2 regions of the Streptomyces sp. LE64 genome follow, and region 2 is predicted to be linked to the other one. Evidence: riboswitches for the same ligand, from Rfam matches in the RefSeq annotation. Region 2 holds a riboswitch; the other holds the start of a gene.

Region 1 (7,753 bases), 4.7 Mb from region 2:
GGTGCACGGCTGCGGGACGTGCGGTCGAAGTGCGGCTGGAGCATGAAGCGGTTTTCCCTTCACGGAATGGCACGAACAAGCCACTGAGGGTGATGTGCACATTATTGAATGAGCCTCAGTCGCCATGTTAGGTTACCCTAATGAAACCATCAACATCGTCGTCGCAGACACCAGGATTGGCAGGTCCGGGCGCACTCATGCGCCTCTTCGCCCCCATCCGCACCCACCTCGTCGTCTGCGCGGTCCTGTCCTCCCTGAGCGCGGCGGCGGGCATCCTGCCCTACATCGCCGTCGCCGAGATCGCCCGTCTGATGCTGGACGACCCCGGGGGTTCGCGGACGGCCATCTGGACCTGGGTCGGCATCGGTGCGGCCGGGGCCAGCCTGTGGTTGATCCTGTTCGTGCAGTCCGCCCGGGTCGGTCACTACGCGGACGCGAAGATCCTGCACGACGTACGGGTGCGGATCGTGCGCCACCTCGGCACCCTGCCGCTGGGCTGGTTCCGTGCCTCCGGCTCGGGCAAGGTCAAGCGGGCGATGACCGGTGACCTGGAGGAGATGCACGAGGTCATCGCGCACGCCCTGGGCCAACTGACCGGAGCGGTCACGGTGATGGCGGTCGCCACGGGCTACCTGCTCTCCGTGGACGTCACCATGGCCCTGGTCGTGTTGGGCGTCCTGGGCCTGATGGGGCTCTTCTACCGCATCTCGATGCGGTCCATGACGACCCACATGAACCGCCTGATCGCCGCCGACGCGCGGATCAGCGCCGCCAGCGTCGAGTACGCCGACGGCATCCAGGTCGTCAAGACCTTCGGCACCGGGGGGCGCGTCATGCGCCGCTTCGACGACGCCGTGGACGAGCACACCAATGCCTTCGGGGCCTGGGTCGCCGAGGTGCGCTACAGCTCCGCGGCCTCCCGGCTGTTCGGGTCGGAGATGGCCATCCTCACCGCGGTCACGGCCGCCGGGCTGGTGCTCGTCGACCGGGGATCGCTCGGGGTCGCCGACCTCGTGGCGTTCCTGGTCGTCGCCATCGGACTGCCCAACTCGATCCTGCCGGCCGTGAGCGCCGCCCAGGGGGTGCGCAAGGGCCGGATGGGCGCCGCCAACATCGAGGAACTGTTGTCCCGTTCCTCGCTGCCCGAGCCCGAGCGCCCGCAGTCCCCGCAGGGCCACGGCGTGGAGTTCGACCGCGTCTCGTTCTCCTACGACGGGACGAAGAACGCGATCGAGGAGGTCACCGCCGTGTGTCCGCCCGGGCAGGTGACCGCCCTGGTGGGGCCGTCCGGCGCCGGGAAGACCACGCTCACGAGCCTCCTGCCGCGCTTCTACGACGTGTCGGACGGGGCCGTCCGGATCGGCGGCGTCGACGTGCGGTCCGTTCCGTCCGCCGAGTTGCTGGCGTCGATGTCGCTGGTGTTCCAGGACGTGGCGCTGTTGCGCGACAGCGTGGCGGAGAACATCCGCATCGGCCGACCGGACGCCAGCGACGAGGAGGTGCGGCGGGCGGCGGAGGCCGCGCACGTCCACGAGGTGATCGAGCGGCTGCCCCAGGGGTACGACACCCCGTTGGACGCGGGCGGCGGCGGTCTGTCCGGTGGGGAGCGCCAGCGGCTGACGATCGCCCGGGCCATCCTGTCCGGAGCGCCGATCGTGGTCCTGGACGAGGCGACGGCCGCCCTGGACGCCGACAGCGAGTCGGCGGTCCAGGAAGCGTTGGCCACCCTGGCGGTCGGCAAGACGGTGATCGTGATCGCGCACCGGCTGCACACCATCGCCGGCGCCGACCAGATCCTCGTCCTCGACGGCGGACGCCTGGTCGAGCAGGGCCGGCACGCCGAACTACTCGCCCGTGACGGGCTGTACGCCCGCATGTGGGCGGCACAAGAAGGAGTGCTCGCATGATCCGTCGGTTGTACCGGCTCTGGCCGCAGCCGCAGGTGCTGGCCCGGTTGTGGCTGCTCACGGCGGCGCAGGCGGTACTACAGGGTCTGATGCTCGGCCTGCTCGTGCCGATCCTGGACGCCGTGGTGCGCCCCGATCCCGATCTGGGGGCGGCCACCCCGTGGTTGGTGCTGGGCGGCGTCTGCGCGCTCGCGTACGCCGTGCTGAGCATCGTCGCCACCCCGGTGGGCTTCAAGGCGTCGGGGGTCCTCGCGGCCCAACTGCGGCGGCGGTTGATGCGTCATGTGAGCACCTTGACCCTGGGCTGGTTCACCGCCGAGCACAAGGCGCGACTGGCCCGCGGGGTGACCGCGGACGTGGGCAACGCCGCGCACCTGGCCGTGACCGTCGCGGGACCGGCGATCACCTCCACCCTGCTGCCCGCCACGATCGTGACCATCACCTTCTTCGTCGACTGGCGGATGGCCCTGCTGCTGTGCCTGATCGCGCTCGTCGCCTGGTGGGCGCTCCAGCGCGCCGCCCGGATCGCCGAGATCACCGAGATCGAGTTGGAGCAGGCGGCGACCGGGGTCGCCAGCCGGGCGATCGAGCTGGGCCAGGCCCAGCCGGTGCTGCGGGCGGCCGGCCACGCCGACGGCACGCCCCGCATGCGTGCCGCCCTGGAGGACCACCGCGAGACCTACCGGGACGGCATGCGTCGTGCGCGCCGCCCGTTCTTCGTATACACCGCCGTGATCATGGGCGGCTTCGTCGCGGTGCTCGCGCTGGCCGCCGGGCTGATGCTCGGCGAGCGCATCGGGGTCGCCGAGGCGATCGCGCTGCTGGTGCTCTCCGCCCGCTTCCTGGAGCCGCTCGGCAACCTCATCGACCTCATCGGGGCGCTGCGGGCGATGCGGAACCAGATCGCGCGCATCGAGGACCTGCTGGCCGCGCCCGCCCTTCCGGTGCCGGCCGAGCCGGTGCGGACCATCGAGCAGGCCGACATCGAGTTCTCGCACGTCGACTTCACCTACCCGGGCGGTGACGCCCCCGCGTTGCGGGACGTCTCCCTGCGCTGCGCGGCGGGCACCACCACCGCGCTGGTGGGGCCGTCCGGTTCCGGGAAGACGACGGTCACCCGGCTCATCGCCCGCTTCTTCGACGTCCAGGAGGGGCAGGTGCGCGTCGGCGGCGTGGACGTGCGCGCACTCGATCCGAGCACCCTGCTGGACGAGATCGCGATCGTCTTCCAGGACGTCTACCTGTTCGACGACACCATCGAGGACAACCTGCGCCTGGCGCACCCCGAAGCGACCTGGGACGAGCTCCGGGAGGCGGCCACCGCGGCACGGCTCGACGAGGTGATCGACCGGCTGCCCGACGGCTGGAACACCCGGGTGGGCGAGGGCGGAGCGCAGCTGTCGGGGGGCGAGCGCCAGCGTGTCGCGATCGCCCGGGCCATGCTCAAGCGGGCGCGGGTCGTGCTGGTCGACGAGGCCAGCTCGGCGCTCGACCCGGAGAACGAGGCGGCGATCACGCAGGCCATCGCGAACCTGGGCAACGACCCGGGTCGCACGGTGATCGTGATCGCGCACCGTCCCGCCACGCTGGCGGCGGCCGATCACGTGGTCTCGCTCGACGAGGGCCGGGTCACCGAGACCGGCACGCCCGAAGAGCTGCTCCGTACCGGCGGGGCGTTCGCGCGCCTCAGCCAGCAGTACGAGCGGGCACGGCACTGGCGGATCGCCAACGCGGTCTGATCCGAGCGCTGCCGGGGGTCGTCACACGGGCCGCCGGCAGCCCGCCCCGTCAGGGTTCGATGCGCAGGTAGCGATGGGTGAGGTCGGTGATGGCGGCGATGAGTTCCGCGGCGAGCCGGTCGATCTCCTCGGCCTCGTGGTGCAGCAGTGCGTGGGTGGCCCCGTACCAGGCGCCGTAGATCAGGATCGCGGCCATGGCGGGGTCCGGGGCGTCCGCGGGCGGGTCCGGGCGCTCGGTGATGAGCCGCCGGAAGGCTTCGACGTGCGCGTTCTCGGGGCTGGCCTGGACCGTCGCCTTGGCGTTGATGGGGGTGTGGCCGTAGAGCACGTCGTGCAGTTCGGCGTGTTCCAGATAGGCGTGGACCGCGTCGCTGAGCCAGGCGTCCACGCGTCCGGCCCAGTCGTCGGCGGGCAACTGCCGCACCACGGCGTCCTGCCGCTCGACCAGCCGGTCGATGAAGCGGGTCTGGAGGGCGAGCATGAGATCGCGCTTCGAGCCGAAGTGCAGGTAGAAGGTGCCGATCGCGACGCCCGCGCGCTCCGTGATCTCATCGATCCGCGCGGCGTCGATGCCGCGTTCGGCGAAGACCCGCTCGGCGGCGTCGAGGAGGTCGGCGCGCCGCTCCTCAGCGGGTTTGGTACGCGGGCGGCCCGGTGCTGATCGGCGCTGACTCATTCCAGGAAGTCTACGCGTTCGGGGTCGGTGGTGCCGCCCCCGAGGGGCCCCGGCAGACGGCCGGTCGACGGGATCGGCGCGCACGTCAGCACGGGCGCGGGCTCATCGACTGAGGTTCATTCACGAACGTTCACGGCCGTTCTCCGCGCGGCGCGCGCCGGACCGTCCCGCGTTCCCCTCCGCATCGGCGGCAGGCGGGTGGCGGGGGAACGTTTCACGACAACTTCCTTCGCCGCCGGCAGCGAGGGGACCGTTCGAAGATCGCTTACGGGGGCCTGCCTGCGGACGCACGGCGTTCGAAACCCCTCCTCGACGATCACAACAGGCCAACCCGCACCACGGCCCCCTGTCGTCGTTCGGAGTGCGCGTCCTACGCTGCCACCGCAGTCGGTTCGTGCCGCCTCAGGCGTCACGTCGCAAGAGGGAACCCGGTGCGAGTCCGGGACTGTCCCGCAGCGGTGAGTGGGAACGAAGGCCGTCATCGGCACTGGCGCCACCAGCGCCGGGAAGCGACGGCCGGTAGGGAGCCCCCGGGCTCGTGCCCACGAGTCCGAAGACCTGCCGCTGCGCGCGTACGGAACCGTGCGCGCTGTTCACGGCGGCTCCGGGGACTGGGCCCGCGGTGCGGGCGTCCGTCGCTCATCGACGGCACGCGCCCTCCCCCACCCCCGTCCGCACGACCGTACGACCGTACGACCCGATTGCCCCTGCATGACCAAGGAGGAACGGTCCGTGACGAGTGGTCAGAGCGATCCGTCCGCCCGAGACGCCGTCCGGACGGCCCGGCCCCGGGAGGCACACCGCTGATGCCCTCCGGCGACGAGCGGGCCGCCCGGACCTTCGCGGGCGTCTGCCACGGCACACTCGGCGAGTTGTACCAGGGCCCCTTGCGTCCGGCCGCCCAGCCGGACATCGCCCTCGTCTCGTTCCCGGTGGGCCGCCACTCCTGGGTGTACTTCTCCCCGGGGCGCACGCCCCCGGGGCCGTCTCCGCTGGGCGCCAAGGCGACGGCCGCCGTCGACCTCTTCCTCGACCACCACGGTCTGACCCTGCCGCCGGGTCGCTGGACCACGCACTCCGAACTGCCCGTGGGCGTCGGCATGGCGAGTTCCACGGCGGACGTCGTCGCCACCCTGCGCTGTCTGTTCCGGACCTTCTCCCTGCCCTACGACCCCGCCCTCGTCACCCGGGTGCTGTCCCGGATCGAGCGGGCCGACAGCGTCTTCCTCGACGAGTTCGCGCTGTACCTCAGCGCCCGGCACCGGGTGGTCCGACAACTCGGCACCGACATCGGCTTCCACACCGCCTACGCGGTGGAGCCCGGCGGGGTGGACACCGCGGCCGTCACCCCTGCGCTGTTGGAGCAGTACCGGCGGCGGGCACGGGAGTACGAGCGCTGCCTGACCGACCTGCTCAAGGGATTCGCCGCCGGCGACCCGGCGGCCGTGGCCCGCGCCGCGACCACCAGCGCCCTGCTCTCCCAGGAGGTCCTGCCGAAACGGACCTTCGAAGCCGCCCTGGCCCACCGCGAGGAGTTCGGGGCCGACGGGGTCTTCGTCGCCCACACCGGGTCCCTGGTCGGATTCCTGTTCACCCGCCCGATCGGCTTCTCGACCCGGGACGAACTCTCCGCCTTCTTCCACTCGCACGGCCACCAATGCGCCTTCGCCCAAGGAGGATACGGGTGATCCACCCCCATATCGCGGACGCCCTCAAGACCCCCGACCTCGTCCGGCTGTCCCCGGACACGGTCCTGATCCGCTTCGAGTCGATGAAGGTCTACTCGGCGCTGGCCGCCGTACGGCACCTGCTCGACCGGGGCGCCGTACGGCCCGGACAGACCCTGGTCGACAGTTCCAGCGGCATCTACGCCTACGCACTCGCCCTCGCCTGCCACCGCCACGGCCTGCGCTGCCACATCGTGGCCTCCACCACCGTCGACGAGACCACCCGGGCCCAACTGGAGGTCCTCGGGGCGAGCGTCGAACAGGTCGCCCCCTCGACGAGCCTCAAGCTGGACCAGGAGTTAAGGGTCCGCCGGGTGCGGGAGATCCTCGCCGAACGACCGGACGTCCACTGGATGCGCCAGTACCACGACGACATCCACTACCTGGGCTACCAGGAGGTCGCCGACCAGCTGGTCAAGGCGCTGCCCGAGGCGGCGCTGACCGTCGTCGGCGGGGTGGGTTCCGGGGCGTCCACCGGCGGGCTGGTGGAGCGGCTGCGGCAGCGCGACCCGTCCGTGCGGCTCGTGGGCGTCCAGCCCTTCGGCAGCGTCACCTTCGGCAGTCAGGACCACCACGACCCCGAGGCCATCATCGCCGGCATCGGCTCCTCCATCCCCTTCGACAACGTCCGCCACCACCTCTACGACGCCGTCCACTGGATGGACTTCACCCACGCCATGTCCGGCACGGTCGCCCTCCTGCGCGAACACGCGGTGTTCGCCGGGCTGTCCACCGGCGCGGCCTACCTCACCGCCACCCACGAGGCCCGTCGCCATCCCGACCGGGTCCACCTGGTGGTCGGCGCCGACACCGGGCACCGGTACGTCAGCCGGGTGCACGCCCGGCACGCCGAGGCCCTCGACCCGGCCGGGCTCTCGCCGGTCGAGGTGGACTCGCCGCAACAGATGTCCATGCCCTGGTCGACGATGGCGTGGGACCGCACGCCCGGCCCGGACGAACGGAAGGAGGACGCCGCGTGACGGTCGTCTGCCTGGAATCCCTCACCTTCGGACTGGGCCACCTGGTCCGTGCCGCGGACGCGCTCGACGAGCGGCTGGTGCTGCTGACCCGTGACCCCGCCTACTACGGGTACGAACTGGAGCGCCTGCCGCCCGGCGCGCTGGAGGTCGTGGAGCTCGACACCTTCGACGTCGCCGCGGTCACCGCGGAACTCGCGCGCACGCCCGAACTGCACGGGCTGATCGGCTCCACCGACACCTGGATGCTGGTGAGCGCCGAACTGACGGCCGCCTTCGGCCTGCCCGGGCTGGATCCGCAGGTGCTGCGGCTGACCCGGGACAAGGCGCGGGTCCGTTCCCTGCTCCACGGGGCGGGCCTCACCCGGGGGGACGCCACCGAGGGCGCCGACCCGGCCCAGTTGCGCAAGGGGGTCCTCGCGGACACCGGTCTGCCCGCGATCCTCAAGGACACCGCGGGCACCGGGAGCCGCAACGTCTGGTTGGCGCGCGACGAGGCCGAACTGGACGCGGCCTTGGCCGAGGCGGGGCAGCGCGAGTTGATGGGCCGCCTGTTCGCGGAGCCCTTCTTCCCCGGCCCGGTGTACAGCGCCGAGACGCTGACCTGGGCGGGCCGCACCCGGCTGCTCGGGGTGTCCAGCAGGCTGATGTCCCCGGAACCGCTCTTCCGCGAGGAGATCACCGCGTTCCCCGTCGCCTTTCCCGAACCGCAGCGGGCGGAGCTGGA
Region 2 (7,753 bases):
ACCGCCTCAACGCCCGGATCGCCCGCTACCCGAAGCCGTACGTCGCCGTCATGGACGGCCTCGTCATGGGCGGCGGCGTTGGCGTCTCCGCGCACGGCAGCGTCCGGGTCGTCACCGAGCGTTCCGACATCGCCATGCCCGAGACCGGCATCGGGTTCGTCCCCGATGTCGGCGGCACCCGCCTGCTCGCCCTCGCCCCCGGAGAACTCGGCACCCACCTCGCCCTGACCGGCGCGCGGATCGGCGCCGCGGACGCCCTGCTGTGCGGTCTCGCCGACCACTACGTGCCCTCAGCCTCGCTCCGCCCCCTCATCGACGACCTCGCCCGGCTGCCGGTGCACGAGGCCCTCGCGCGTCACGTCCAGGCCCCTTTGCCGGGAGAACTGGCCGAGCAACGGGAGTGGATCGACGACTGCTACCGCGCGGACACCGTCGAGGAGATCCTCCGACGCCTCCTCGCCCGGGGCCGCCCCGTCGCCGAGGAGACAGCCGGGACCCTGCTCGCCAAGTCCCCGACCGCCCTCAAGGTCACCCTCGCCGCGCTGCGCCGCGTCCGCCGGCTCGGACCGCTGGAGCGGGTCCTCGACCAGGAGTACCGCGTCTCCTGCGCCTGCCTGCGCCACCCCGACCTGGTGGAGGGCATCCGTGCCCAAATCGTCGACAAGGACCGCGAGCCCCGCTGGTCGCCGGCGACCCTCGCGGAAGTCGCCGAAGCGGATGTGGAGGGTTTCTTCGCCCCGCTCGGCGAGCGGGAACTCGGTCTCGCCGACCGGCCCCGCACCACCGAGGAGGCGCCCTGGTGAGCCGGACCGTCCTGGCCCCCGGAGGCCGACGCACGGGCGGGGCCGGGGCGCCGAAGCGTCCCGGCCCCGCAGGACCGGAGGTCAGACGGAGGGCAGTTCGCCCCGGACGGTGCGGGCCGCGGTGACCAGGTTCTCCAGCGAGGCACGCGTCTCGGGCCAGCCGCGGGTCTTCAGACCGCAGTCGGGGTTGACCCAGAGCCGCTCCGCGGGGATCGCCTCCAGGCCGGTGCGCAGCAGCTCGGCTGCTTCCTCCGCGCTCGGCACCCGGGGGGAGTGGATGTCGTAGACGCCCGGGCCGGCTTCGCGCGGATAGCCGTGGGCCGCGAGTTCGCGGGCGACCTGCATGTGGGAGCGGGCGGCTTCGAGGCTGATGACGTCGGCGTCGAGGTCGTCGATGGCCTGGACGATGTCGCCGAACTCGGCGTAGCACATGTGGGTGTGGATCTGGGTGCCGGGGGCCACGCCGGCGGTGCTGAGCCGGAACGCCTCGGTGGCCCACGCCAGGTACGCCCCGTGGTCGGCGGCCCGCAGCGGCAGCGTCTCGCGCAGCGCGGGTTCGTCGACCTGGATGACGGCGGTGCCGGCGGCTTCCAGGTCGTTCACCTCGTCGCGCAGGGCGAGGGCGACCTGGCGGGCGGTGCCGCCGAGGGGCTGGTCGTCGCGGACGAAGGACCAGGCGAGCATGGTGACGGGACCGGTGAGCATGCCCTTGACCGGGCGGTCGCTCAGCGACTGGGCGTAGGACGTCCAGCGGACCGTCATCGGCTCGGGGCGGGAGATGTCCCCGGCGAGGATCGGCGGGCGGACGTAGCGGGTGCCGTAGGACTGGACCCATCCGTGCTGGGTGGCGAGGTAGCCGGTGAGCTGCTCGGCGAAGTACTGCACCATGTCGTTGCGCTCGGGCTCGCCGTGCACCAGGACGTCGATCCCGGTCTTCTCCTGGAAGGAGACGACCTCCTGGATCTCCGCCTTGATCCGCTCCTCGTAGCCGGCCGTGTCGATGCGACCGGCGCGCAGGTCGGCGCGGGCGGTGCGCAGTTCGGTGGTCTGGGGGAAGGAGCCGATGGTGGTGGTGGGCAGCAGCGGCAGCCCGAGGCGGGCGCGCTGGGCCGCGGCGCGTTCGGCGTACGGCTGGGAGCGGCGGGCGTCGGCGTCGGTGACGGCCTCGGCGCGGGCGCGCACCGCGGGGTCGCGGGTGATGGGCGAGGCGGCCCGGGAGGCGAGGGCGGCCCGGTTGGTCGAGAGTTCGCCCTCGATGGCGGCGGTGCCCCGGCTGAGCCCCCGGGCGAGGGTGACGATCTCGGCGGTCTTCTGCCGGGCGAAGGCCAGCCAGCGCAGGATCTGCGGGTCGATGTCGCGTTCGACGGAGGTGTCGAGCGGCACGTGCATCAGGGAGCAGGAGGCCGCGACGTCGACCCGGTCGGCGAGACCCAGCAGGGTGCCGAGGGTGGCGAGGGACTTCTCCAGGTCGTTGATCCAGATGTTGCGGCCGTTGACGACTCCGGCCACCAAGCGCTTGCCGGGGAGTCCGCCGACCGCTGCCAGGGCGTCCAGGTTGGCGGACGCGGCCTCGGTGAAGTCCAGGGCCAGGCCGTCCACGGGTGCCTTGGCCAGCACGGGCAGCGCTTCGCCGAGCCGGTCGAAGTACGAGGCCACCAGCAGCTTCGGGCGGTCGGTGAGGGCGCCGAGGTCGCGGTAGGCGCGGGCGGCGGCGTCGAGTTGGGCCGGGGTGCGGTCCTGGACCAGGGCGGGCTCGTCCACCTGCACCCACTGCGCGCCGGCCGCCCGCAGGTCGGCGAGGACCTCGGCGTACACCGGCAGGAGACGGTCCAGCAGGGTCAACGGGTCGAAGTCGCCGGCCACGTCGGGGGCCGGCTTGGCCAGGAGCAGGTAGGTGATCGGGCCGACCAGGACCGGCCGGGCCGTCAGGCCCAGGGCGAGGGCCTCCTTCAACTCGGCGACCTGCTGGGCCGGGTTCGCCGTGAAGACCGTGTCGGGTCCGAGTTCGGGGACCAGGTAGTGGTAGTTGGTGTCGAACCACTTGGTCATCTCCAGCGGCGCCACGTCCTGGGTGCCGCGGGCCATCGCGAAGTAGCCGCCGAGCGGATCGGCGTCGACGGCGGCGCGGTGCCGCTCGGGGATCGCACCCACCATGACGGTGGTGTCGAGGACGTGGTCGTAGTACGAGAAGTCCCCGGTGGGGACCTCGTCGATGCCGGCGGCGGCCAGGGCGCGCCAGTGTGCGGCGCGCAGTTCGGCGGCGGTGGCACGGAGCGAGTCGGCGGTGACCCGACCCTTCCAGTGCCCCTCGATCGCCTTCTTCAGTTCCCGGTGCTGGCCCTGGCGGGGGTAGCCGTACACGGTGGCCCGTGCTGCCGCGGCTGCGGAGTTCGCTGTCACGGAGATCTCCTTCGCGAGATGGATCCCTGGGGTCCCGGGGACGGGACGAGAACGCGAAGGAACGACGAACCGGACGGCGACGACCCGTGCGCAGGAGCACGGCCGTTCCGTCTGGTGTGTGCGCCGACCCGCCCTCGAGGTCACCGGGATGTCCACGCGCGGAACGGTCCGCGCGCGGGCGGTCGGCAGGTCTTCGGACTCGCGGGCGCGCCCGCCGGAACCTTCCGGCGGACACCTACTGGCCGTCGCTTCCCAGGTCCGGTACCTCGGACCCAGTGCGTATGACGGCGGTCGTTCCCACTCACCGCTGCGGGGCAGTCCCGGATTCCCACCGGGTTCCCTCTTGCGACACCCCGCCTGGCGGGCGGGGCGAACCGACTGCTGCGGGTCAGCCTACGGGGCGCGACCATGGGGCGAACCGACCGGCCGGCATCCCGCGTGGTGATGCGGACCACACGCCGCGGGAGCGGGGCGCACGGCGGCGGATCAGAGCGAGCGCAACAGCTCCAAGGTCCGTTCGAGTTCGTCGCGCAGTGCCTGCCCGGCCGCCTCGGGGTCCCCCTGCACGACGGCCTCCACCAGTGCGGCGTGCCCCTCCTCGCCGTGGTTCGGGTCGTCGAAGCGCAGGTTGAACAGCTCCACCAGGTCCAGCAACCGCTGTTGCAGTACGGGTATGAACTCGGTGAACAGGCCGGTGAGCACCGGGTTGTGCGCCGCGGCGACCACCGCTCGGTGCAGGGCGATGTCCGCCACGACGAACTCGGCGTTGCCCTGCTGCGCCGCCTCGCGACGCTTGGCCAGGACGTCGAGCAGGGCCACCACGTCGTGGTCGGTCCGGCGTCGCGCGGCCAACTGCGCCGCTTCGACCTCGATGAGCATCCGGACCTCGTAGACGTCGGTGATGGCCGCCTGCCGGAGCTGGGCGGACCAGTTCTCCCTGGGCTCGGTGGCGATCACGAAGACGCCCGCCCCCTGACGCGCCTGCACCAGCCCGGCACCGGCCAGGGCCCGCAGCGCCTCCCGGACGGTCGAGCGCCCCACCCCCAGCGACTTGGCCAGGGTGCTCTCACCGGGCAGCTTCGTCCCCACGCCCCATTCGCCGTCGGTGATCTGCTCGCGCAGATGGTCCGTGGCCTGCTCGACCAAGGGTGACGGCCGCAAAGCACCTAGTGACATGTGAAATTCACCTTCCCGCACCCCTTGAGTTGTCTGAGGAGCTGAGTTGTCGTTACTGTACCCGCATGCTGCAGCACGGGCTCCTCCTCGGTTGCCGCTGCGGGGTCTGAAGCGACCGGCACCCCGCAGCGGGTGCCGGGCTGCGCCGGTCGTGTGGTGACCGACCGAAAGAAGCTCCCGCATCATGGAATTCCCCTTCTCCGGCACGACGTTCCCCACCCTGCGCACCCCCTCCGGCGACCTTCCGGCGGACGCTCCGCGCTGGAACCCCCAGCGCCCGAGCGCCATGCCCCACCAGCGCTACCTGCCCGTGCAGGAACGGGTCGCCCTCCCCCTGACGGACCGCACCTGGCCGTCCCGGAACCTCGAACGGGCCCCCCTGTGGGTGCCGGTCGACCTGCGCGACGGCAACCAGGCGCTCGCCGAGCCCATGGACACCGCGCGCAAGCGCCGGTTCTTCGACCTCCTGGTCACCATGGGCTTCAAGGAGATCGAGGTCGGCTACCCGTCCGCCAGTCAGACCGACTTCGACTTCGTACGGCACCTGGCCGAGAGCGGTGCGGTCCCCGACGACGTGACGGTCTCCGTGTTCACCGCGGCCCGCGCCGATCTGATCGACCGGACCCTGGCCTCCGTCGTCGGTCTGCCCCGCACCCTCGTGCACCTCTACACCGCCACCGCACCCACCTGGCGCAACGTCGTCCTGGGCCGCTCCCGGGACGAGGTGCACCGACTGATCCGGGACGCCGCCACCCACGTCCTGCGCGGTGCCGAGGCCCGCCCCGGCGCCGACATCCGCTTCGAGTTCTCCCCCGAGGTCTTCAACCTCACCGAACCGGACTTCGTCCTGGAGGTGTGCAACGGCCTCACCGAACTGTGGGAGGCCAGCCCCGACCGGCCGGTGGTCCACAACCTGCCGGCGACGGTGGAGATCGCCACCCCCAACGTGTACGCGGACCAGATCGAGTACATGCACCGCCACCTGGCGCGCCGCGAGTCCGTGATCCTCTCCGTCCACCCGCACAACGACCGCGGCACCGGCGTGGCCTGCGCCGAACTCGCCGTCCTGGCGGGCGCCCAGCGCGTGGAGGGCTGCCTGTTCGGCAACGGGGAACGCACCGGCAACGTCGACCTGGTCACCCTCGCCCTGAACCTGCACGCTCAGGGCGTCAACCCGATGGTCGACCTCTCCGACATCGACGCCGTGCGCGAGGTGGTGGAGCACTGCAACCGGCTGCCGGTGCACCCCCGCCACCCCTACGGCGGCGACCTGGTGCACACGGCCTTCTCCGGCACCCATCAGGACGCGATCTCCAAGGGCCTGACCCACCACGCCAAGCAGGCTGCCGAGGCGGGCCTGCCCGTGGAACTGGCCCCGTGGTCAGTGCCCTACCTGCCCATCGACCCGGCGGACATCGGCCGCACCTACGAGGCCGTCATCCGCATCAACTCCCAGTCCGGCAAGGGGGGCATCGCCCACCTGCTGCGCACCCACCACGGCCTGGACCTGCCCCAGGCGATGCGCCCCGACTTCTCCCGCGCCGTGCAGCGCACCACCGACACCACCGGTCAGGAGCTCTCCCCCAAGGAACTGTTCGAGCTCTTCCGCACCACCTACCTCTCCCCGGCCCTCGACGGGCCGGTCCGCCTGGACTCCTGGAGCGCCACGGAACCCCGCCCGGGCGAGCACCACCTCACCGGCGTCCTGCACGTGGACGGTGCGGAGCGGACCTGCCGGGGCACCGGCAACGGGCCGCTGGCCGCCCTCGCGGACGCCCTGCGCACCCTGGGCATCGACATCGACGTGCTCGGCTACAGCGAGCACTCCACCACCAGCGGCCCGGACAGCCCTGCCGTCGCCTACGTCGAGTGCCGCGTCAACGGCGTCACCCGCTGGGGCGCCGGCTGGGACACCTCGGTCCTGACCGCCTCGGTCCACGCCGTGATGGCCGCCGTCAACCGGGTGGGACACCCCGACTCGTGAACGCGCTCCCCGTACTCCGGGTGCAGGACGCGGAGGTCGTCCGCGACGGCAACCCCATCCTGCGCGAGATGTCGCTGACGGTGCGGGCCGGCGAGCACTGGGCACTGCTCGGGTCCAACGGCGCCGGCAAGACCACCCTGCTCAGCCTCCTCGGTGCGCTCACCCATCCGACCCGCGGCACCGTCGAGGTGCTCGGCCACCGGTTGGGGCGGGTGGACCTGCGCCAGCTCCGTTCCCTGGTCGGCCACGTCAACCCGCGCCACGACCTGCGCTCGCCCCTGCGGGTCCGCGACGTGGTGCTGACCGGGCTGACCAACACCACCGAGCGGGTGCCGCGTTGGGAGCCGACGCCCGCGCAGAGGACGACGGCCGACCGGCTGATCGACCTGCTCGGGCTCGCCGACCGGGTCGGCGCACGCTGGCCGACCCTGTCGCAGGGGGAGCGCGGGCGCACGCTGATCGCCCGGGCGCTGATGCCCAGTCCCCGGCTGCTGCTGCTCGACGAGCCCGCCACCGGTCTGGACGTCGCCGGCCGGGAGCAACTCATCGACCGGCTCGACACGCTGCAACGCGCCCACCCGGAACTCGCCTCCGTCCTGGTCACCCACCACCTGGAGGAGCTCCCCCCGGGCACGACCCATGTGATGCTGCTGCGCGACGGGCGCTGCCTCGCCTCCGGCACCGCCGACGAGGTCCTGACCAGCGACCGGGTGAGCGCGTGCTTCGACCACCCCGTCCGGCTCACCCGCGTCGACGGCCGGTGGAACGTGCGGGCGAGGCGTTCGGTCGGACCGCCCGCCGACTGATGCCGGGTCGCGGTCGGCGCCCGCACTCCGGGGTGCACCGACCGCGACCGGTCCGCTCAGGTCAGCTGTTCCGCGGCCCGTTCGACGGCCCCGCGGGCCCGTTCCCAGTCCCCCTCGAAGTGGTCCGCGAGGGCGTGCAACCACCGCTCGACGCCGAAGCCGACGCAACTGGTGGAGACCGGGCCCCCGCCGGCCAACGAGATGGCGCAGCGTTCGCCGAAGAAGGTGTGGTGGGTGTTCACGGAGGCGATCGCCAGGTCCTTGTAGACGTACTCGTGCTTGACCGGAACGATCTGCTGGAAGGCGGCGCGCGCGCCGGCCCGGTCGTGGAAGGGGTCCGAGGCCACGCGGCGTTCCAGCGGCAGACCGATCTCACCGGCCAGCGCGTCCAGGAACCACGCCGAGTGGTCGAGGTGGGCCGCGGCGCGTTCCGGGGTCCCCAACGCCACCACCTCGCGCATCCGGAACGCCTTCAGACGTCGTATCCCGTCGTAGTGGCTCTCGTTGCGGAAGCACTGTCCTTGCAGGGTCACCAACTCGACCTCCCGGGACAGCTGCCGGTTCCGGTAGTGGAGGTACACCCC

Evidence for each region. A riboswitch is a leader RNA that binds a small molecule or an ion and turns the genes downstream of it on or off. The one in region 2 is predicted to bind cobalamin.
Region 1: linked by a shared signal. The riboswitch ahead of ACSMX9_RS00480 (GHMP family kinase ATP-binding protein) and the one ahead of metE (5-methyltetrahydropteroyltriglutamate--homocysteine S-methyltransferase) in region 2 are both predicted to bind cobalamin.

What each region holds. Positions count from the first base shown of each region.
Region 1 is NZ_CP199708.1:126,130-133,882, forward strand. Features, by position in the region: gene ACSMX9_RS00460 (ABC transporter substrate-binding protein) at 1-44, opposite strand, end outside; gene ACSMX9_RS00465 (ABC transporter ATP-binding protein) at 198-1,907, shown strand; gene ACSMX9_RS00470 (ABC transporter ATP-binding protein) at 1,904-3,646, shown strand; gene ACSMX9_RS00475 (TetR/AcrR family transcriptional regulator) at 3,696-4,322, opposite strand; cobalamin riboswitch at 4,694-4,902, shown strand; gene ACSMX9_RS00480 (GHMP family kinase ATP-binding protein) at 5,129-6,010, shown strand; gene ACSMX9_RS00485 (cysteine synthase family protein) at 6,007-7,029, shown strand; gene ACSMX9_RS00490 (ATP-grasp domain-containing protein) at 7,026-7,753, shown strand, end outside.
Region 2 is NZ_CP199708.1:4,801,152-4,808,904, reverse strand. Features, by position in the region: gene ACSMX9_RS21740 (enoyl-CoA hydratase/isomerase family protein) at 1-803, shown strand, start outside; gene metE (5-methyltetrahydropteroyltriglutamate--homocysteine S-methyltransferase) at 885-3,203, opposite strand; cobalamin riboswitch at 3,385-3,582, opposite strand; gene ACSMX9_RS21730 (FadR/GntR family transcriptional regulator) at 3,690-4,379, opposite strand; gene leuA (2-isopropylmalate synthase) at 4,564-6,363, shown strand; gene ACSMX9_RS21720 (ABC transporter ATP-binding protein) at 6,360-7,169, shown strand; gene ACSMX9_RS21715 (hypothetical protein) at 7,226-7,753, opposite strand, start outside.